DNA from 2 places in the Janthinobacterium amylolyticum genome. Region 2 is predicted to be linked to the other one. Evidence: predicted binding sites of a transcription regulator. Region 2 holds the regulator's gene; the other holds the start of a gene.

Region 1 (11,502 bases), on a different contig from region 2:
GGCGTGACCATAGCCGGTGCTGCCGCGGTAGTCCGGCTCCAGCACGGCATAGCCGCGCGAGGCGAGGAACTGGGTTTCGCGGTTCCAGTTCCAGTGGCCGCCGCGCACCCAGGGGCCGCCATGCACCATGACCACCATGGGCAGGTTCTTGCCGCTGTGGCCTTTGGGCAGGGTCAGGTAGGCTGGAATGCTGAGGCCATCGCGCGCCTGGTAGCGTACCAGGCGCTTGTGCGACATTTTCAATGGATCGATGGCAGGGTGGCTGTTGCCTACGGGCATGAGCTGGCCGGACTCCGTATTGAAGATGAGGACGCTGGCTGGCTGCACGTCGGAACTGGCCGTGACCAGCACGAAAGGCGTGGCTGGCCGTTTCGCCACAGAAATGGTGTTGACGGTCGCCGGCAGCAAGGCATCGATCCTGGACTGGATGGCGTCGAGTGGCTTGTCGAACCAGATCGTGCCGCTGGCATCGGTTTCAAAACGCATGCCCAGCAATTTATCGGCGCCCTGAACGGGGATGCCGGAAAAATCGTAGCCTGGCGTGTTGGCCAGCGGCGCGCCGTCGATGGCATCCTTCGCCAGGTCATAGCGGTAGACCGCTTCCGTGCCCTTGTATGGCGCGTGCACATAGAAATTGCCTTTGGCATCAAAGAAGGCCGGCGAAAAATCGCCGCCCTTCGCTTGATACACATCGCTCTCGCGCAGCTTGCGCCACGGTGTCTGGGCATTGTCGCGGTAAAAAATGCTGCGCTTGTTTTCCTTGACCACCAGTGCGATGCGCACTTCGCCTTGCTGGTCGAGCAGCCAGCCCTGGGCATCGGCCAGGGTGGCGGCCACCTGGCTGATGCCCGTCACCGTATTGACCCGCAGCACTCTTTCCGATGGCACGCCGGTGGTGCTGAAGCTCGCTTCCGTCACGTAGATGTCGTCGTTGCCGGGATTGCCGCTGGCACTGAGCAGGCGCGTGTTCCAGCTCAGCATCTCGCGCGTGCTGCTGGCGCTTTTCTTCGAATAGGTGTTGCTGGCCAGCTGGCGGTAGCCGCTGCCGTCGATATTGATGGCATACAGGCCCGGTCCGTACTGGATATCTCCTTGAGCAATATTGCGGTCCATTACGCTATACACGACACGCCGCTCGTTGACCCAGGCGATGCTGCTGATATCGGCGTCCTCGAACGACGTCAGGCCATTTACCTTCATGCTCGGCAAGTCGACCGTGTACAGCTGCACTCGTCCGCCCTTGGCACTGACCAGCACGGCGACATGGCGTCCGTCCGGCGAGAGCACGGCGCCGCTCAGGGCGGCATTGGCAAAGAAGTCGGCGATGGGGACCGCCGCTGCCGTCGCTGGCGGGGCCGCGGCATGGGCTGGCAGGCTGGCAAGACTGGATAACAGGGCACTCAGGGTGAGACAGGCAAGGCTGGACCGCATGGTTACTCCGGATTGAATTGCTAGATTGAATATTCAATTGAATATTGTTTCTCCAAGGCTATCATTTGCCGGCACTTTTAGCGAGTCCAGAGTATTTTTTTTATGTCGTTATTCCGGCGCGCGGATATGTTCCACCAGTCCCGTGCTGCGGCGTCCCGGCGCCGGTGTCAGCCAGCTGACCAGCGCGGCGGCCGCCAGGCCCGCCGGCACGCCGAAAATGCCGGCGGAAATGGGCGCGATATGCAGCCATTGTCCGGCAGCAGTTCCACCCAGCATGGGACTCGTGTGCAACATGTAATACAGGCACACGCCAAAGCCCGCCAGCATGCCCGCCAGCGCGCCCTGGTAGTTGGCGCGTTGCCAGAATACCCCCAGCACCAGCGGCGGAAACAGGGTCGAGGCGGCCAGCGAAAAGGCGATGCCCACCAGCGACAGGATGTCGGCCGGCTTTTGCGAGGCCGCGTAGGCGGCGATGAAGGCCACGGCCAGCAGCAGCAGCTTGGAAATCGTCACGCGCTTTTGCGTCGAGGCGGTCGGGTCGACCACCTTGTAATAGATGTCGTGCGAGAGGGCGTTCGAGATGGCCAGCAGCAGGCCGTCCGCCGTCGACAGGGCGGCGGCCAGGCCGCCAGCCGCCACCAGGCCGGAAATCACGTAGGGCAGGCCGGCGATCTCGGGCGTGGCCAGCACCAGTACGTCGGCATCGATGGCAATTTCCGCCAGCTGCACGATGCCGTCGCGGTTGACGTCGACGATGCTGATCAATGGGCTGAGCTTGTCCACATTGGCCCAGTACGACACCCAGGTGGGCAGGTTGGCGTATTGCGTGCCCACCAGCGCGGAATAGATATCGTATTTGACCAGCACGGCCAGCGCGGGAATCGTGAGATAGATCAGGAGGATGAAGAACAGGGTCCAGAACACGGAGACGCGCGTCTCGTGCACGGATGGCGTGGTGTACGAGCGCATCAGGATATGCGGCAGGGCGGCCGTGCCCAGCATCATGCAGAACACGAGGGCGAGAAAATTATTGCGCTTGATGTCGGATTGTTCCCGGTCCGCCGCGGGAAACGGCTGCGCGTGGGGCGTGATGGGTTCGGCGCGCTTCTGGTTGTGGGCCTGCGCCGCCTGCCACAGCACGCGGGCTTCCTCGGGGCTTTTCGGATAGGCGATCAGCGCGCGCTCCGCATTGCGGATGTCCAGCAGCGAGGCATTGCGCTGGCGCAGGTTGTCGAGCTGGCGCTGGGCGGCCAGATGGCCTTGCTCCCAGGCGGCAGGCAAGCCGTCGATGCGCGCCTGGTAGCTGATGGCGCGCTGGCGGAAGATGGCGCGCACCTCGTTTTCCCTGGGATCCGCTTCCAGAACGTGTTCGCGCGCGCTCAGCTGCGGCAAGACTTTACCGTAGGCGATCTGCGGCACGGGGTTGTCCGCATGCTTGACGGACAGCCACATGGCGGGAATCAGAAAGGCGATCAGGATGATGATGTACTGCGCCACCTGCGTCCACGTGATGGCGCGCATGCCGCCGAGAAATGAGCAGACCAGGATGCTGGCCAGGCCCAGGAAGATGCCGACGGAGAAATCCACGCCCGTGAAGCGCGAGGCGATCAGGCCGACCGCATAGATCTGCGCCACCACATAGGTAAACGAGACGATGATGGTGGCAGCCACGGCCACCACGCGCACGGCGGCGCCACGGCTGTCGCGCCCGCTGCCGTAGCGGGCGGCGAGGAAGTCGGGAATCGTGTACTGGCCGAACTTGCGCAGGTAGGGCGCGATCAGCAATGCCACCAGGCAGTAGCCGCCCGTCCAGCCCATGATGAAGGCCAGGCCGTCGAAGCCGTTCAGGTACAGGCCGCCCGCCAGGCTGATGAAGCTGGCTGCCGAGATCCAGTCGGCGGCCGTGGCCATGCCGTTGAACATGGCCGGCACCCGGCGTCCCGCCACATAGTATTCGGTGACGTTCGAGGTGCGGCTGATGACGCCGATGGTGGCGTACAGGGTGATGGTGACGAGCATGAACAGGTAGCCGATCCAGGTGCGCGGCATGCCCTCCTGTTCCAGCACCGTCAGGGCCAGCAGGAAGGCGGCGAAACCGGCGGAAAACAGCAGATAGTAGCGGCACAGGCGGGCAAAGAAACTGCGCTGGCCGCTCATGCTTGCTCTCCGGCATGGAAGGCGCGGTCGAGGCGGCGCATGCGCCACGCATAGCAGCCGATGATGGCCAGGTAGACGAGCGAGGCGCCCTGGGCCGCCATGTAGAAGGGCAGGGGCCAGCCGAACAGATTCAGGTGCAGCAGTTCGCGCGCGAAAAACACGGTCAGAAAGCCCGTCAGCAGCCAGACGGTGAGCAGGATGACGGTCAGGCGCCGCGTCGCTTGCCAGTGGGTAGCGAGGCGCTGCTGGTGCTCGGCAGTGGGCGTGTGCGCCGCCCGCTCGGGCGTCGCGGCGGGGCTCGGCTTATCCATACGTGATGTAATCCTCTTCTGGCGTCTCCGGCAACAGCAGGGCAATGCTCAGGCGCAGCAAAGTGCCCGGCATTTTCGGCGATTGGGCGCGCGGATTATTAAAAATGTCGACTTCGGCGCCATGCTGCTGGGCGATTTCCCGCACGATGGCCAGGCCCAGGCCGCTGCCGTCGGCATTGCTGCCGAGGATGCGGTAAAAGCGTTCGAACACGTGCGCCCGCTCGGCCGGCGCAATGCCGGGCCCGGTATCTTCCACTTCCAGGATGGCCAGTTCAAGCGTGCTGCGCACGCGCACCGTGACGCTGCCGCCGGCCGGCGTGTAGCGCAGGGCATTGTCGATCAGGTTGCTGAGCAGTTCACGCAGCATCATGGCGTTGCCGGAAATCATGATGGGATACGCGGCTTGCTCGAAGCCCAGGTCGATATGCTGGGCAAACGAGGCTTGTACCCAGTCCTGCACCACGCCGCGCGCCAGTTCGCTCAATTCGAGCGGTGCAAACGCCGTGCCCGCCTGTGGCTGGTTTTCCGCGCGCGCCAGGGCCAGTAGCTGGTTCACCAGGCGCGTGGCCGCTTCGGAACTTTTCGCCAGCTGCAGCAGCGAGCGGTGGATTTCATCGTGGTCGGTCTGGCGCAAGGCCAGCTCGGACTGCATGCGCATGCCGGCCAGCGGCGTTTTCATCTGGTGCGCCGCATCGGCGATGAAGCGTTTCTGCATGTCGATCGACAGCGACAGGCGCGACAGCATTTCGTTGAGCGAGCCCACCAGTGGCGTGATTTCCTCGGGCACCTGGCCCGATTCGATGGGACTCAAATCGTCGGGCGGCCGCGCGCGTATGCGTTCCTGCAACTGCGCCAGCGGCGACAGGCCGCGCGCCAGGGCAAACCAGACCAGGGCCAGGATCACGGGCAGGATGATGAACTGCGGCAAAATCACGCCCTTGATGATTTCATTGGCCAGCTGGGCGCGCTTTTCCAGGGTCTCGGCCACCTGCACCAGCGCGCGGCGCGGCTCGTCCTCGGTGCTGGCCGGCATGTCGAGATAGGTAAACGCCACGCGCACGGGCGTGCCGTGAATGGTGTCGTTGCGGAACAGCACCATGCCGCTGCGGTACTTGTCGGGGTCCTGCGGCGGCGGCAGGTCGCGGTCGCCGTCGAGATACTCGCCGCGCCCGCCCACCACCAGGTAATACAGGGTGTCGACATCGTCGCCGCGCAGGAAGTCGCGGCCCTTGTTGTTGCTGTTGCGTTCGGGAACGTGGCGCAGCAATTCGCCATCGGCCTGCTTGACCTGCTGCGTCAGCACGGTGACGCTGTCTTCCAGCGCATGGTCGAAGGGCTGGTTGGCGATGCCCTTGGCCACCAGGTAGGTGATGGCGATACTCATGGGCCACAGCAGCAGCAAGGGCGCCAGCATCCAGTCGAGGATTTCGCCAAACAGCGAATGCTGGATCGTGTCATCCTGTTCCGTCGTGGGCGGCTCGAACCAGTCGTCGTCAGTGGCCTCGTCCGTAGGCGCCTCGCGCGCTTTCACTTGCTGGCCGGTCCATGGGCCTGGCCTTCAGCCGCGCCCGCTTCAGCGTTCAGGCGCGCCGCTTCCGAGTATTTCTCCAGGCAATAGCCGAGGCCGCGTACCGTGGCGATGCGCACGCCGCCCACTTCGATCTTCTTGCGCAGGCGGTGCACATACACTTCGATGGCGTTGTTCGACACTTCCTCGCCCCATTCGCACAGGTGGTCGACCAGCTGTTCCTTCGAGACCAGGCGGCCGGTGCGGCCCAGCAGGATTTCCAGCAAACCCAGTTCGCGCGCCGACAGGTCGAGCATCTGGTCGTTGATGTAGGCGCTGCGCCCCACCTGGTCATAGCTGAGCGGGCCGTGCTTGATGATGGTGGCGCCGCCGCCCGCGCCGCGCCGCGTCAGGGCGCGCACTCTTGCCTCCAGTTCCGACAGGGCGAACGGCTTGGCCATATAATCATCGGCGCCGAGGTCGAGGCCATTTACGCGTTGCTCGATGGAATCGGCGGCAGTCAGGATCAGCACGGGCAGCAGCGAGGCGCGCGCGCGCAGGCGGCGCAGCACTTCCAGTCCGGACATTTTTGGCAGGCCCAGGTCGAGGATCAGCAAGTCGAATTCCTGGGTGGACAGGGCGGTATCGGCCTCTTGCCCTGTCTTGACGTAATCGATCGCATAACCGGATTGGCGCAGTGAGCGGGTCAGGCCGTCGGCCAGCACGCTATCGTCTTCGGCAAGTAAAATACGCATGGTCAGGCTTCCTATGCTTGCAGCGGTAGAAGCTTGTATTGTGTTTCATTTTCCGCAAGGTGGCGAGTTTTTGTGAAAAACAAGGGTTGTATTGATCTGTTTCAAAACAAATCCACGTTCCGCTTGCATTGAGCACTGTTTTTTTATACAGTAGTGTCTGTAACGAATTTAACCCCGCGCTGAATTTAACCCACGGAATTTAACCGACGCGCTAAATCTCAGGCTGAAAGAACATATGGACGATAAAAAAGCTGTAGTACCCGCATCGGAAAAAGCCAAGGCGCTCGCCGCCGCGCTGGCGCAGATCGAGAAGCAGTTTGGCAAAGGTTCGGTCATGCGCATGGATGCCAGCGCCCCGATCGAAGAAGTGCAAGTCGTGTCGACCGGTTCGCTCGGCCTGGATATCGCGCTGGGCGTGGGCGGCTTGCCGCGCGGCCGCGTGGTGGAAATCTACGGTCCGGAATCGTCGGGTAAAACCACCTTGACCCTGCAAACCATCGCGGAAATGCAAAAACTGGGCGGCACCTGCGCCTTTATCGATGCCGAGCACGCGCTCGACGTCGGCTATGCGCAAAAGCTGGGTGTGAACCTGCATGAACTGCTGATCTCGCAACCGGATACGGGCGAGCAGGCGCTGGAAATTTGCGACGCCCTCGTGCGTTCGGGCAGCGTCGACCTGGTCGTCATTGACTCCGTGGCTGCACTGACGCCACGTGCCGAGATCGAAGGCGACATGGGCGATTCCCTGCCAGGCCTGCAAGCGCGTCTGATGTCGCAAGCCCTGCGCAAGCTGACCGGCTCCATCAACCGCACGAATACCCTGGTCATCTTCATCAACCAGATCCGCATGAAGATCGGCGTGATGTTCGGCAGCCCGGAAACCACCACCGGTGGTAACGCGCTGAAATTCTACGCTTCCGTGCGCCTGGATATCCGCCGCACCGGCTCGATCAAGTCGGGCGACGAAGTGATCGGCAACGAAACCAAGGTCAAGGTCGTCAAGAACAAGATTGCGCCGCCATTCAAGGAAGCGCACTTCGACATCCTGTACGGTGCCGGCACCTCGCGCGAAGGCGAAATCCTGGACCTGGGCTCGGATGCCAAGATCGTGGAGAAATCCGGTTCGTGGTACAGCTACAACGGCGAACGCATCGGCCAGGGCAAGGACAATGCCCGCGCCTTCCTGCAAGAGCGTCCGGCGCTGGCGCGCGAGATCGAAAACAAGGTCCGCGCCTCGCTGGGCGTGCGTGAACTGCCGCCGCTGGCTGCTGAAAAGCCGGAAAAAGCCGATAAAGCCGCCGACAAGGCTGCCAAGGCTGCGGAAGCCAAGCCAGAGTAACTCGGATTAGCGCGGCAAAGCCGCGCGTAATCCGACAACACCACAGACGTCAACAATGTTGTCGGATTACGGCCCAAGGGGCCTAATCCTACGCATGGCTTGCCGCAAGGTATGACCATGATCGCCGTCCCGCGCTGCTGCGCCGGGCGGCGATTGTGTTTGGGTGGTGTGATTTTGGAGTGAGCGTGAAATGAAAGACAAGGTGGGGGTATGGCCGCAGTACAACTAAGCCTGAAGGGCAGGGCGCTACGTTTTTTGTCGATGCGTGAACACAGCCGCATGGAATTGCGCCGCAAGCTGCAGCGGCACGCGCAGGAGGGCGACGATGTGGAAGCCTTGCTCGACAGCCTGGAGAAAGCCAACTGGCTGTCGCAGGAGCGCTTTTCCGAATCGCTGATCCACCGCCGCTCGGCCCGCTTTGGCAATAGCCGCATCATGGCCGAACTGCAAAGCCATGGCATTGGCGGCGAAGCGCTGCAGGAACTCAAGGCGGGCCTGGCGGAAGGGGAAACGGCACGCGCCTGCGAAGTCTGGCGCCGCAAGTTCGGGCAAGTGGCACAGGATGCAGAGCAGCGCAACAAGCAGATGCGCTTCCTGATGCAGCGCGGCTTTTCCCAGCGCGCCGTGCAGGTGGCCCTCAAGGGGCTGGACCCGGACGAGGAATAAGGCAGGCTGCGGCGGCCACCGCCACCGCCACCGCCACCATGGCGCCATGGTCACGGTGCCTGGCGTTCCGCCAGCCCAGCCCAGCCCGCCTCGCCTCGGCCCGGCTCGGCCCCTGTGTCGCCTTGCCCATGCCACGCCTGGCGGCCTGCCACGAACTGGGCTTTCAAACGCGCTCTGTTTCCCGTATGACGCCGCCGTGCGATCGGGTATGCTGGCGCTCGAATGCTGTGCGCTGCGCGCAGCGCCACTGACCGTGACAGGACGCGAGATGAGCAACTGGAATGCCGGCTATATGGCCGAAATCGCCTATACCTATGGCTATTACGAAGAATTGAACCCCTTGCGCCTGCGGCTGCCCCTGCTGGCCGCCGGCCTGGCCTTGCCGGCCAGCGGCACGGCGTGCGAGCTGGGTTTTGGCCAGGGCGTCAGCGCCAACATCCATGCGGCGGCATCGGCCACGCGCTGGCATGGCAATGATTTCAACCCGTCCCAGGCCGCTTTTGCGCAGGAACTGGCCAGCGCGTCCGGCGCCGGCGCGCAGTTCACGGATGAATCGTTCGCGCAGTTTTGCCGCCGCGACGACTTGCCTGATTTCGACTATATCTGCCTGCACGGGATCTGGAGCTGGGTCTCGGCGGAAAACCGCGCACTGATCGTCGCGTTCCTGCAGCGCAAGCTGAAAGTGGGCGGCGTCGCCTACATCAGCTATAACACGCAGCCAGGCTGGAGCGCCATGATGCCGATGCGCGACTTGCTGGCCGAACATAGCCGCGTCATGAGCGCGCCGGGCGTGGGCGTGCTGGCCAGAGTCGACGGCGCCATCGATTTCGTCGACCGGATGATCGCCACGCAACCGCGCTACCTGGAAGCCTATCCCCTGCTGGCGGACCGCTTCGAGAAACTCAAGGCGCTGGACCGCAATTATGTGGCGCACGAATACTTCAATGCGGATTGGCAGCCGATGGCCTTTTCGCGCCTGGCCGCCATGTTGGGCGAGGCCAAGCTGGAGTTTGCCGCGTCCGCCAATTACACGGCGCTGGTCGACATGCTGAACCTGACGGCCGAGCACCAGCAATTCCTCGCCGAGATTCCCGATCCCACCTTCCGCGAAACGACGCGCGCCTTCCTCGTCAACGAGCAGTTCCGCAAGGATTACTGGGTCAAGGGCGCGCGCCGGCTGACGCCGCTCGCCCAGGCGAGCGCCTTGCGGGCCGTGCGCGTGATGCTGGCCGTGCCGCGCGACGAAGTGGTGCTGAGCGTGCATGGCGTGCTGGGCGACGCCGATATGGACGAGCGCGTGTATGCGCCCGTGCTCGATGCCATGGCGGACCACCGCGTCTACACAATAGGCGAACTGGAGCAGCAACTGCAACTGGCGGGCAGCGACGCCGGCCTGGCCGCCTTGCTGCAAATCGTGCTGATTCTCGTCAGCAAGGGCAGCGTGCTGGCCGTCCAGGACGAGGCCGGCATCGCCGTGGCGCGGCCGCAGACGGCGCGCCTGAATGCGCACCTGCTGACGCTGGCGCTGGAGCGCACGGATCTGCATATCCTCGCCAGTCCCCTGACGGGGGGCGGCGTGGTTGTATCGCATTTACAACAGCTATTCCTGTGGGCGCAGCTGCAAGGTGCTGCAACGCCGCAGGACTGCGTGCGCGCGACGTGGCCCGTGCTGCTGCGCCTGAACCAGTTGCTGACCAGGGATGGACAGCCCTTGCTGACGGAAGAGGAAAACCTGGCCGAGCTACTGGCGCACGCCGAGTATTTTGCCACGCGCACCTTGCCGGTTCTGCGCGCCCTGGGCGTGGCCGACTGAGGCGGGGCGGCGGGCAGGCAGGCAAGGCCTGCATGCCTGTAATTAGTTATTTGAATCGTGAATGGCGGTCATTTGTTTTGCGATTTTCATCAATAATTTCAGGCGGGCGGCAAGACCAATAAAAAATTATGTTGCGGCGCAACTAGCGCCCTGTGTGCTACACTTTTAGGGTTTTTGCGGCGCCGCAGGTGCGGTTGCTGTTCGTAGAAGCTGCGAACGGCGTGCTTTATGCACATGGCTGCTTACTAAATTATGGCCGCGCAAGCGGCATCGGTCTTATGCCCCTGTCAACTCCCGTATCCCGGCGCGCCCTACGGCACTCCCGCGTTATCGACGTCCAAGCGTATGTGCGCGACGACGGCCTGTGGGATATTGACGCCCGTATCACCGATATCAAAAGCTATGACGCGACCCTGGCCTCCGGCCCCCGTCCCGCCGGCACCCCCCTGCATGACCTCCATTTACGCATTACCGTCGATCGCGAACTGACCATCGTCGAGGCTGAAGCCGCCTCCGAGGCCGTACCGTATCCCGGTTTTTGCGATACCATCGGCCCCGCCTACAGGGCGCTGATCGGTCTGAATTTATTGAAGAATTTCCGCCGCGACTTGAAACAGCGCCTGGCGGGAATCGCCGGCTGTACCCATTTGACGGAACTGGCGCAAGTCTTGCCGACTGCGACGGTTCAGGCATTTGCCGGCGATGTCTGGTCGACCCGCGACGGTGAGAATGCTGATTTGCCGCATGAAAAGCCGTTTCAACTCGACAGATGCCACGCCCTGCGCACCGATGGCGGGGCGGTGGCACAGTATTACCCGCGCTGGGTAGCCAAAGCGTGACCCCGGCGCTGTTTTTCCCGTTTTTCCTGTTTTTTTTGCACCACTAACCGTATTTTTACAAATCAGTATCAGAAGGGAAGCCAGCATGAAAATCCATGAGTATCAAGCCAAAGAAATCCTCCGGCAGCACGGAGTGACGGTACCACGCGGTATTCCGTGCATGTCCGTTGAAGAAGCCGTCAAGGCTGCGGAAACCCTGGGCGGCCCGGTATGGGTTGTCAAGGCGCAGATCCACGCAGGTGGCCGCGGCAAGGGCGGCGGCGTGAAAGTGGCAAAATCGATCGAACAGGTCAAGGAATACGCTGACCAGATCATGGGCATGCAGCTGATCACGCACCAGACCAGCGCCGAAGGCCAGAAAGTCAACCGCCTGCTGGTGGAAGAAGGCGCCGACATCAAGCAAGAACTGTACGTTTCGCTGGTCACCGACCGCGTCACCCAGAAAATCGTCCTGATGGCGTCGTCCGAAGGCGGCATGGACATCGAAGAAGTGGCCGAGAGCCACCCTGAGAAAATCCACCACGTCACCATCGATCCAGGCACCGGCCTGACCGATGCCCAGGCAGACGACATCGCCGCGAAAATCGGCGTGCCTGCCGGTTCGATCGCCGACGCCCGCGTCAACCTGCAAGGCCTGTACAAAGCCTACTGGGAAACCGACTGCTCGCTGGCCGAGATCAACCC
Region 2 (11,502 bases):
ATTTCAATGAGCGCGCGCGCGTGCTGGGCGAGATGGCCAGCGATGAACAGCTCGTCGCCAGCTTCAACGCTGTCGAGGCCGTGCGCGGCGACACGCCGCTGACGTATTTTGAATTCACCACCCTGGCGATTTTGCACCTGCTGGCGCAGGCAAAGCTGGACGTGGCCATCCTGGAAGTGGGCCTGGGCGGGCGCCTGGACGCCGTCAACGTGATCGACGCCGACGTGGCCATCGTCACCAGCGTCGACATCGATCATACGGATTACCTGGGCGATACGCGCGAAGCGATCGGCTTTGAAAAGGCCGGCATCTTCCGTCCGGGCAAGGCGGCCATCTGCAGCGACCCCGTGCCGCCGCAGTCGCTGATCGACCATGCCGAGGCCATCGGCGCCGACCTGTGGCTGATGGGCCGCGATTTCAATTATTCGGGCGACAAGCAGCAGTGGAACTATGGCGGGCGCGAGCAGCGCCGCAATTCGCTCGCGTATCCAAGCTTGCGTGGCGCCAACCAGATCCTCAACGCGACGGCCGTGCTGGCCGCGCTGGAAGTGCTGAAGCTGAAACTGCCCGTGGGCGCGCAGGAAGTGCGCACGGGCCTGGTGACGGTGGAACTGCCGGGCCGCTTCCAGGTCTTGCCTGGCCGCCCCAGCGTGATCCTCGACGTGGCGCACAACCCCCATGCTGCCTCGGCGCTGAACCAGAACCTGGGCAATATGGGTTTCCATCCGTACACCTATGCCGTCTTCGGTTCCATGCAGGACAAGGATATCGATGGCGTACTGGCCGCCATGTCCGAACACGTCGACCACTGGTGCCTGACGGGCCTGCCTTCGCCGCGCGCTGCCACAGCCTCCGAGCTGGCCGCCAAGGTGCAGATCATGCTGGAAGACAAGCCTGACAGCAGCGAACATACTGTGTCTATTTTCGATGATCCGGCACAAGCTTTTGCAAATGCAATGAGCCGGGCCGGTGAGAATGATAGAATTGTGGTCTTTGGTTCTTTCCTCACCGTTGCCGGCGTGATGAAGGCCCGAAAATCCTCACTTCACTGAAACGCACTCGACTGAAAATCACGCATGGGCTTGTTCTCGAAACTGTTTAAAAACAAGCAAGAATCCTCTGGCGAAGACAGCGGCTTTTATGTCCCTGGCGAAGCACAGTCGCCGACCCGCAAGCGCGCTGCCAACACCTCCGGTGGCGGCGGATCGCGCCGTGGCGGCAAGGACGCAACGGATCCGGTCTTGCCTGAAAAGAAGCGCGCACGCCGCCGCCTGGTCGGGGCCATCGCCCTGGCCCTGGGCGTGGCTGTCGGCTTGCCGATGCTGCTCGATTCCGAGCCGAAAGCCCCTTTCAACGATATCGCCATCGACATCCCGTCGAAGGAAAAAGCCGCGCCGGCACCTGCACCCGTGCCGGCCGTCCCGGCCCAGGCCGCGGCAAGCAATGGCCTGGACCAGTCCGAGGAAATCGTCGACACGCCGCTGCCGCCGGCGGCCAAGCCGGCGCCAGCGCCAGCACCCGTGCTTGCCGCTGCCCAGCCAGCTCCCGTCAAGCCCGCGTATGTGGAGCCGAAACCGGAGCCGAAACCGGAGCCGAAGCCCGAGCCCAAGCCGGTCAAGGTGGAGCCGAAACCTGAACCGAAACACGAACCGAAGCCGGAACCGAAGCACGAGCCCAAGGCGGAAACCAAGCCTGAGCCCAAGCATGAGGTGAAACCGGAAGCCAAGCCCGAAGCGAAACCTGCCAAGCCGGCGCAGTCTGCCGACGATGCGGCGCGCGCACTGGCGATCCTGGAAGGCAAGCCCGTGGAGAAGCCGCAGGAAAAAGCCCACGATGCCGGCAGCGGCAAGTTCGTGGTGCAGGTGGCGGCCCTGGCGACGCAGGACAAGGTCGACGAATTGCAGGACAAGCTGCGCGAAGCAGGCATCAAGTCGTACACGCAGAAAGTCTCCAGCCCTGCTGGCGAGCGTATCCGTGTGCGGGTGGGCCCGTTCGGCAGCCGCGAAGACGCGGAAAAGACACGCGCCAAGCTGCAAAAGCTGGGCCTGGGCGGTTCGCTGGTGCCAGCGTGATCATGCAAGGCTGAGCGCGCGTGACGATCTTCGATTACCTGGTGCTGTTCGTGCTGGTGACGTCCGTGCTGATCAGCATGATGCGTGGCCTGGTCAAGGAAATACTGTCATTGGTCAGCTGGATCGTGGCCTTCGTCATTGCCAACGCCTATGGCGCCACCCTGGCGAAATTCCTGCCGGAAGCCGTACCGGGCGAAGCCATCCGGTTATTGCTGGCCTTCGTCGTGCTGTTCATCGGCGTGCGTATTCTGATGGGCTTGCTGTCCATGACGGTCGACGCGCTTGTCAAGGTGACGGGCCTGAGCCTGGCCGACCGCACCCTGGGCAGCCTGTTCGGCCTGGCGCGGGGCCTTGTGATCGTGCTGACCGCCGTCATCTTGTGCGGTATGACGACCATCCCGCAGCAGCCATTCTGGAAAAACGCGCTGCTCAGCCCGGTCGCGGAACAGGGCGCGCGCGCCATCAAGCCTTATCTGCCTGCCGCTTACGCGCAGCATGTGAAATTTTGAATTTTTTTTAAAATCAGTAGCACAGTTTAGGAGCACACCATGTGTGGCATCGTCGGCGTCGTTTCCCATCAACCTGTCAATCAATTGCTCTATGATGCATTGTTGCTCTTGCAACATCGCGGTCAGGATGCGGCAGGGATTGCGACCAATCACAGCAGTATGTTTTCCATGCACAAGGCCAATGGCCTCGTACGTGACGTCTTCCGTACGCGCAACATGCGTTCGCTGCAAGGCACCACCGGCATCGGCCACTGTCGCTACCCGACGGCCGGTTCGTCGAGCGAAGAGGAAGCACAGCCGTTTTATGTGAATGCGCCGTTCGGCATCACCCTGGCGCACAATGGCAACCTGACCAACTGGGAGCAGTTGAAACAGGAAATGTTCAAGAACGACCGCCGCCACATCAATACCGATTCCGACTCGGAAGTGCTGCTCAACGTGCTGGCGCATGAAATCCAGGAAGCGACGACGGGCCTGAACCTGGACCCGGAAGCCATCTTCAAGGCCGTCACCGTGCTGAACCGCCGCGTCAAGGGTGGCTACGCCGCCGTCGCGCAAATCGCCGGCGTGGGCTTGCTGGCCTTCCGCGACCCGCACGGCATCCGTCCGCTGTGCCTGGGCATCAATGAAACGGAGCAGGGTCCTGAATACCTGATCGCTTCCGAATCCGTGGCCCTGGAAGGCATGGGCTTCCGCTTCGTGCGCGACATCGGTCCTGGCGAAGCCGTCTTCATCGACGCCGACAAGCAATTGCACAGCGCCCAGTGCGCCGACAATGCCAGCCTGAATCCGTGCGTCTTCGAATTCGTCTACCTGGCGCGTCCCGATTCCGTCATCGACGGCGCTTCCGTGTACGCCACGCGCCTGAAAATGGGCGAATACCTGGCCGAAAAGATCCGCACCGAATTGCCCGGCGTGCATATCGACGTGGTCATGCCGATTCCCGATTCCTCGCGACCGGCCGCCATCCAGCTGGCCATGGCGCTGAACATCGAGTACCGCGAAGGCTTCATCAAGAACCGCTACATCGGCCGTACCTTCATCATGCCGGGCCAGGCGGCGCGTAAGAAATCCGTGCGCCAGAAGCTCAACGCGATTCCATCCGAGTTCAAGGATAAAGTCGTGCTGCTGGTCGACGACTCCATCGTGCGCGGCACCACCAGCCGTGAAATCGTGCAGATGGCGCGCGAAGCGGGCGCGACTAAGGTCATCTTCGCCTCGGCCGCGCCACCGGTGATCTACCCGAACGTGTACGGCATCGACATGCCGACGCGCGACGAATTGATCGCCTACGGCCGCACGACGGAAGAAGTGTGCCGCGAAATCACGGCCGACTACCTGGTGTACCAGGATATCGAAGCGCTGAAGCAGGCGATTGCCGACGTCAACCCGGCCCTGACCAACTTCGAGGCATCGTGCTTCGATGGCGTCTACGTGACGGGCGACGTGTCGCAGGAATACCTGGACCGCCTGGAATATGCGCGCCACCATCCGAAGGCGGCAGCGCCCGAAGATACGCCGCGTTCCCAGCTGAACCTGAACCTCGCTACTACCGAGGCTTGATACTGGGCCCGGCTATTGCCGGGCTTTTTTTTCGGGGTCAGACCCGCCGGGGGAGTGCGCGCCAGTGGTGCGCATTCCGATCCCGAAGGGACTGACCCCAGCACTTGCCTTGGGTTAAGCGGCAAGACGAGTATTTGGAACTTCCACCATGACTACCAAAAAAAACTACGGCTTCACCACCACCATCCTGCACAACGACCGCCGCAAGGGCATCGAGCACGGCTCCTTGCACAAGCCCGTGCACACTTCCGTTGCCTTTGGCTACGCCGATGCGCGCCAGCTTGCTTCCGTGTTCCAGGGCAAGGAGCCAGGCTTCCGCTATGGCCGCCAGGGTAACCCGACCGTTTCCGCGCTGGAAGACAAGGTCAACAAGATGGAAGACGGCGTGGCGACTTTGTGCTTCGCCACCGGCATGGGCGCCATCGGCGCCGTGGTGCAGTCGCTGTTGCGCGCGGGCGACCATGTCGTCTCGTCGGCGTTTTTGTTTGGCAACACCAACAGCCTGTGGCAAACGGTGACGGGGCAGGGCATCGGCGTGTCGTTCGTCGACGCCACCGAGGTGGCCAACGTGGCGGCCGCCATTACGCCGGCCACGCGCATCGTGTTTGTGGAAACCATCGCCAATCCCCGTACGCAGATCGCCGACCTGAAGAAAATCGGCGACCTGTGCCGTGAAAAAGGCATCCTCTACATCGTCGACAACACCATGACGACGCCGTATCTGTTCCGCCCGAAAGCCGTGGGTGCGGGCCTGGTGGTGAACGCCTTGACGAAATCCATCGGCGGCCACGGCAATGCGCTGGGCGGCAGCCTGACGGATACGGGCGTGTTCGACTGGACGCGGTACCCGAACATCTTTGAAAATTATAAAAAGGCGGCGCCGGCGCAGTGGGGCATCGCGCAAATCCGCGCCAAGGCCTTGCGCGATTTCGGCGCCTCGCTGGGTCCGGAAGCGGCGCACCATATTGCTGTCGGCGCGGAAACCATGGCCTTGCGCATGGACCGCACCTGCTCGAACGCCCTGGCGCTGGCGACCATGCTTGCCGCCGACCCACGAGTGGCTGCCGTGCATTACCCGGGCCTGGCGTCGCACCCGCAACATGCGCTGGCGACGGACCTGTTCCGCAGCTATGGTTCGCTGTTCAGCTTTGAGCTGAAGGATGGCATCGACTGCTTCGATTTCCTCAATCGGTTGAACCTGGCTATTCCCGCGAGCAACCTGGGCGACACGCGCACCCTGGTGATTCCTGTCGCCCACACGATCTTTTATGAGATGGGCGCCGAGCGCCGCGCCAGCATGGGCATTGCCGAGTCCTTGATTCGCGTGTCTGTCGGTATCGAAGATGAAGCAGACTTATTGGAAGATTTCAGCAACGCACTGGACGCATAAGCAGCCGCGCACCATGTAAAAAGGGCCGCGACAGTGATGCTGTCGCGGCCCTTTTTTACGTGCGGCAATTTAATGCCAGCTGCGCATCAAGCCTACCGCCAAACCTTCCAAAGCAAACTCGTCTTCCGGCGACACGGTGATCACCTTGAAGTCGGGGTTTTCCGGCAGCAGTTCGATGACGGAACCGGTTTTTTTGTAGCGCTTGACGGTGACTTCGTCGCCGATGCGGGCGACGACGATCTGGCCGTTCTTGGCGCTGTCGACCTTTTTCACGGCCAGCAAGTCGCCATCCATGATGCCGGCGTCGCGCATGGACCAGCCGCGCACCTTCAGCAGGAAGTCGGGCTTGGCCGAGAACAGGGCAGGGTCGACGTTGTAGCTCGCTTCCAGGTTTTCCTGCGCCAGGATGGGCGAGCCGGCCGCCACCCGGCCGATCAGCGGCAGCGACATCAGCAGCGCTGCCGGCACCTTCGATGGCAGGGTTTCTGCGGCAGCGCCGATCAGGCGGATGCCGCGCGAGGTGCCCGGCGAAATCTCGATGGCGCCCTTGCGGGCCAGGGCCTGCAAATGCTCTTCGGCCGCGTTGGCCGATTTGAAGCCCAATTCATTGGCGATCTCGGCACGGGTGGGAGGGAAACCCGTATTTTCAATCGCGTCCTTGATCAGGTTCAGGATTTGTTCTTGTCGTGCTGTCAGCTTGATCATGAGCGGTGGGTGCATACTAAAATGCTGTCTATATGAACAGTCTGTATTTTTGTACAGTATCGTCCACTATGCAAGGGGATTTCCGTATTTTGGGCGGATTTCGCAAGAAATACTTGTGCACCGATGAAAAGCGGCGCGGCGCGCGGACTTTTCGGGTGCAGGTGGAAGGAATGATTGAAACGTTTGCAAAAGGCGGTTATAATCTTCGGCTGACCTTCCCACACCCGTCTTGACGCCGGGGTGGGCGATTATCAATCCGACCTGAAGGAGTTTGCATGCGTCATTATGAAATAGTCTTTATCGTCCATCCGGACCAAAGCGAGCAAGTGCCCGCGATGATCGAACGCTACAAAGCCAGCGTAACCACCCGCGGCGGTTCGGTTCACCGCGTGGAAGATTGGGGCCGCCGTCAAATGGCTTACTCGATCCAAAAGCTGCCTAAAGCACACTACATCTGCCTGAACATCGAATGCGACAACGAGACCCTGGTCGAGTTGGAAACAGCATTCAAATTCAATGATGCCGTGTTGCGTCACCTGACCGTTAAAATGAAGAAAGCTGAAACAGCTCCTTCGCCGATGATGAAATCGGTACAACGCGAAGACGCGGCCAAAAGCCACCGCACCGAAGCACCAGCAGCCGCTCCAGCCGCTCCAGCCGCAGCAGCAGCTTAATTCTTGACCAGGATCGTGCGCTGAACCAGCTACAAGTAACCGCCATCATTGCCGAGCGCGAAATATTGCGCTATACCCCGGCAGGGCTGCCGATTGTGAATGCAGTATTGCAGCACAGTTCGCAGCAGATGGAAGCAGGGATTGCCCGTTTGACCGAGTTTGATGTTGCCGCGCTAGCCGCTGGCGAAATCTCAGGCCGGTTCAGTCAGGCAAACTTGGGTGGGGTGTATCAGTTCACGGGTTTCCTGGCCAGGAAGAGCCGCAACAGCAAGAGTTTGGTGTTTCACATCATTGATTTTAGTGCAGTCAATTCTGACTAGCGCATTTTAGATACAGGAGCCTGACATGGCATTCGGTAAAAAGTTCGACAAAAATAAGCTCAAGCTTAAAGAAAAACGCAAACAGCAAAACCCGTTGTTCAAACGCAAGAAGTTCTGCCGCTTCACCGCAGCTCACGTTGAGCAAGTCGACTACAAAGACGTCGACACGCTGAAAGACTTCGTCCAAGAAAACGGCAAGATCATGCCAGCACGCCTGACCGGTACCAAAGCGCACTACCAGCGCCAAGTTGACACCGCAATCAAGCGCGCTCGCTTCCTCGCGCTGCTGCCATACACCGATCTGCACCACGCTTAATCGGTCAGATATTCCTGGAGAAGAACTATGCAAATCATTCTGTTAGAAAAAGTTGTTAACGTCGGTAACCTCGGCGAAGTCGTCAAAGTCAAAGACGGTTACGCACGTAACTTCCTGATCCCGCAACGCCTGGCACGTCGTGCCACGGCAACCGCTGTGGCTGAATTCGAAGTCAAGCGCGCCGAACTGGAAAAAGCTGCTGCCGCCAAACTGGCCGCATCGCAAGCCCAGGGCGAAAAACTGAGCGGCCTGACCGTTCAAGTTGCTCAAAAAGCTGGTGTTGATGGCCGTCTGTTCGGTTCCGTCACCAACTTCGACATCGCTGAAGCGCTGACCAAGCAAGGTTTTGCTGTTGAAAAAGCACAAATCCGCATGCCTACCGGCCCGTTGAAGATCGTTGGCGAGCACAACGTTTCGGTTGCTCTGCACACCGACGTGGTCGTGGAAGTTGTTATCGCTGTCGTACCAGACGCGAACGCGTAATCGTCTGCGGGCCTGGCCCGCAAGCGCTGCCGCACTATGAAAAGCCGGGTTCGCCCGGCTTTTTTGTGGCCTTTTTTTCCGCGATTTTTCGCCCTTTTTTTTTGCCCTGACGCCGAAGCGGGTATAATTCGCGCCATGAACGCCCCCTCTGATCCGCAACTGGATTCCCTCCGTATTCCGCCGCATTCGATCGAAGCAGAACAATCCGTCATCGGTGGTCTGCTGCGCGACAATGCCGCGTATGACCGCATCGCCGACTTCATGCATGCGGAGGATTTCTATCGCTATGACCATCGCATCATCTTCGAGCAAATCGTCAAGATGGTTAACGCTTCCAAGCCAGCCGATGTCATTACTGTTTTTGAAACCCTGACCCAGCTCGGCAAGGCCGAGGATGTGGGCGGACTCGCTTACCTGAACGCCATGGCGCAAAACACGCCATCGGCCGCGAACATCCGGCGCTACGCCGAGATCGTGCGCGACCGCGGCGTGCTGCGCAAACTCATCACCGTCGCTGACGATATTTCCGGCACGGCCTTCAGCCCGCAAGGCAAGGAAGTCAAGCAGATGCTTGACGAGGCCGAGTCGAAGATCTTCGCCATCGCCGAAGAAGGCGCGCGCGGCGCCCAAGGCTGGACCGCGATCCAGCCCCTGCTGACGCAGGTGGTCGAGCGCATCGATGAGCTGTACAGCCGCGACAACCAGAGTGAAATCACGGGCGTGCCCACCGGTTTCATCGACCTCGACCGCATGACCTCCGGTCTGCAGCCGGGCGACCTGGTGATCGTGGCGGGACGTCCTTCGATGGGCAAGACGGCGTTTTCCGTCAACATCGGCGAAAACGTGGCCATCGACAGCGGCTTGCCCGTGGCCGTGTTCTCGATGGAGATGGGCGGCGCCCAGCTGGCCATGCGTATGCTGGGCTCCGTGGGACAGCTGGACCAGCACCGTCTGCGTACCGGCCGCCTGAACGATGAAGACTGGCCGCGCCTGACCAACGCGATTCAAAAGATGAACGACGCCCAGTTGTACATCGATGAAACGCCGGCGCTGAACTCGATCGAATTGCGCGCCCGTTCGCGCCGTCTGTCGCGTCAATGCGGCAAGCTGGGCCTGATCATCGTCGATTACTTGCAACTGATGTCGGCAAATACTCCGGGCGATAACCGCGCCACGGAAATTTCCGAAATTTCGCGGGGCTTGAAAGGCCTGGCGAAAGAACTCGGTTGTCCCGTGATCGCGCTGTCCCAGCTGAACCGCTCGCTGGAACAACGCCCGAACAAACGTCCGGTCATGTCCGACTTGCGCGAATCGGGCGCTATTGAGCAGGATGCCGACGTGATCCTGTTCATTTACCGCGACGAGGTGTATAACCCCGACTCGCCAGACAAGGGGACGGCCGAAATCATCATCGGCAAACAACGTAACGGTCCAATCGGCAGCATCCGCCTCACCTTCATGGGGCAGTACACCAAATTTGGCAATTACAGTGGTGGCCTGGCGCTTTACCAAGGCGACTAACACAGCAGCACTGATATTCCATTGGCCGCCCCCGACAACGGGGCGGCTTTCTGTAGTAAATAACACGACTCAATGCTTAACGGAGAATGACATGTTTGGACGCTTGATGCCCACTGAGGGCAAGTTTTTTGAATTGTTTAACCAGCACGCGGAACTGTGCGTCAAGGGCGCAAAAGAGATGCTCGGCCTGATGACCAATTTCGACGACCTGGAAAACCGCGTACATGCGATTGAAAGCATCGAGAAACAGGCGGACAAAGTCACCTACGCCACCGTGGAAATGCTGCACAAGACCTTCATCACGCCGATCGACCGCGATGACATCCATCAGCTGATCACGCGCCAGGACGACATCCTCGACCTGCTGGAAGATGCGGCGCAAACCGTGTCGCTGTACGACCTGAAAGCCGTCACGCCGGAAGCCAAGCGCCTGGCCGAACTGGTACTGGCGTGCACCGAGAAAGTCCGCGACGCCGTGGCCATGCTGCACAACATGGATAACTCGCGCAAGATCGTCGCCATCTGCGAAGAGATCGACCGCCTGGAATCGGACGCCGACCACGTGATGCGCGCCGCCATGTCCAAGCTGTTCCGCGACGAACCGGACGTGCGCACCCTGATCAAGCTGAAGGCGATCTATGAAATTCTGGAAACCGTGACAGACCGTTGCGAAGATGTGTCCAACATTATCGAAGGCATCATCGTCGAAAACGCGTAACAGCGTCTGTCCTGAAACAGAATCAGAAAAGAAAAATCCATGCAAACCATCCAAATGAGCATCTACGTGCTAGGCCTGCTCGTCATCCTTGCACTGCTATTTGACTTCATGAACGGCTTCCACGATGCCGCCAACGCGATCGCCACGGTGGTCTCGACAGGCGTATTGAAACCGCAGACCGCGGTTGCCATGGCTGCCACCTTCAATTTCGTCGCCATCTTCGTCTTCCACCAGCTGACCGTGGCCGCCACGGTGGGCAAGGGGACGATCGACCCCGCGGTGATTGACCAATATGTGATATTTGGCGCCCTCATGGGCGCCATCGTGTGGAACCTCGTCACCTGGTACTACGGCATTCCTTCGTCGTCCTCGCACGCCCTGATCGGTGGCCTGGTGGGCGCCGCTGTGGCCAAGTCCGGCACGGGCGCGCTGATCTCGGCCGGCCTGTGGAAAGTCGTGCTGTTCATCGTGCTGTCGCCGGTGCTGGGCTTCCTGTTCGGTTCGCTGATCATGCTGCTGGTGTCGTGGATCTTCGTGCGCTCGACGCCGCGCAAGGTCGACAAATGGTTCCGCCGCCTGCAGCTGGTTTCGGCCGCGGCGTACAGCCTGGGCCACGGCGGCAATGACGCGCAAAAAACCATCGGCATCATCTGGATGCTGCTGATCGCCGCCGGCTATTCGAGCACCACCGACGCCGTGCCACCGCTGTGGGTCATCATCTCGTGCTACACGGCCATCAGCTTCGGTACGCTGTTCGGCGGCTGGCGCATCGTCAAGACCATGGGCCAGAAGATCACCAAGCTCAAACCGGTCGGCGGCTTCTGCGCTGAAACGGGCGGCGCCATCACCCTGTTCATCTCGACGGCCATGGGCATTCCCGTGTCGACCACGCACACCATCACGGGCGCCATCGTCGGCGTCGGCTCGGCACAAAAAATGTCGGCCGTACGCTGGGGTGTCGCCGGCAACATCGTCTGGGCCTGGATCTTCACGATTCCTGCCTCGGCATTCGTTGCGGCGATCGCCTGGTGGATTGGCCGGCACATCATGTAATGGATAGCCAGCGCCAGTAAGAAGGGAGCCTCGCGGCTCCCTTTTTTTTTGCCTACTGGCCGCGTGGACCCTTGTCGCCGCCTTGATGCGGCTTCAGGCCATCATTCTGGCGGATCGCGCCTTTATCATGTTCCGCTTGCTGGCGGATCTTGTTTGCTTCCTGCTGGGCTTGCTGGTC

What was found. The regulator LexA, encoded in region 2, represses DNA repair genes until DNA is damaged. The targets are predictions, from matches to a motif close to ACTGTATNNNNATACAGT.
Region 1: the regulator LexA is predicted to act here: its motif matches at 6,296-6,313, upstream of recA (recombinase RecA).

The regions. Positions count from the first base shown of each region.
Region 1 covers NZ_JBNYXL010000002.1:17,274-28,775, forward strand. Annotated here, with positions in the region: gene ACQ4WR_RS03675 (S9 family peptidase) at 1-1,431, opposite strand, end outside; gene ACQ4WR_RS03680 (sodium:solute symporter family protein) at 1,540-3,588, opposite strand; gene ACQ4WR_RS03685 (DUF4212 domain-containing protein) at 3,585-3,899, opposite strand; gene ACQ4WR_RS03690 (sensor histidine kinase) at 3,892-5,430, opposite strand; gene ACQ4WR_RS03695 (response regulator) at 5,427-6,161, opposite strand; gene recA (recombinase RecA) at 6,397-7,500, shown strand; gene recX (recombination regulator RecX) at 7,711-8,166, shown strand; gene ACQ4WR_RS03710 (methyltransferase regulatory domain-containing protein) at 8,435-9,979, shown strand; gene ACQ4WR_RS03715 (DUF2889 domain-containing protein) at 10,174-10,818, shown strand; gene sucC (ADP-forming succinate--CoA ligase subunit beta) at 10,904-11,502, shown strand, end outside.
Region 2 covers NZ_JBNYXL010000007.1:352,746-364,247, forward strand. Annotated here, with positions in the region: gene folC (bifunctional tetrahydrofolate synthase/dihydrofolate synthase) at 1-1,052, shown strand, start outside; gene ACQ4WR_RS17285 (SPOR domain-containing protein) at 1,077-2,072, shown strand; gene ACQ4WR_RS17290 (CvpA family protein) at 2,093-2,581, shown strand; gene purF (amidophosphoribosyltransferase) at 2,621-4,144, shown strand; gene ACQ4WR_RS17300 (cystathionine gamma-synthase family protein) at 4,293-5,534, shown strand; gene lexA (transcriptional repressor LexA) at 5,604-6,239, opposite strand; gene rpsF (30S ribosomal protein S6) at 6,515-6,913, shown strand; gene priB (primosomal replication protein N) at 6,934-7,233, shown strand; gene rpsR (30S ribosomal protein S18) at 7,259-7,549, shown strand; gene rplI (50S ribosomal protein L9) at 7,577-8,032, shown strand; gene ACQ4WR_RS17330 (replicative DNA helicase) at 8,168-9,553, shown strand; gene ACQ4WR_RS17335 (DUF47 domain-containing protein) at 9,645-10,271, shown strand; gene ACQ4WR_RS17340 (inorganic phosphate transporter) at 10,311-11,324, shown strand; gene ACQ4WR_RS17345 (hypothetical protein) at 11,377-11,502, opposite strand, start outside.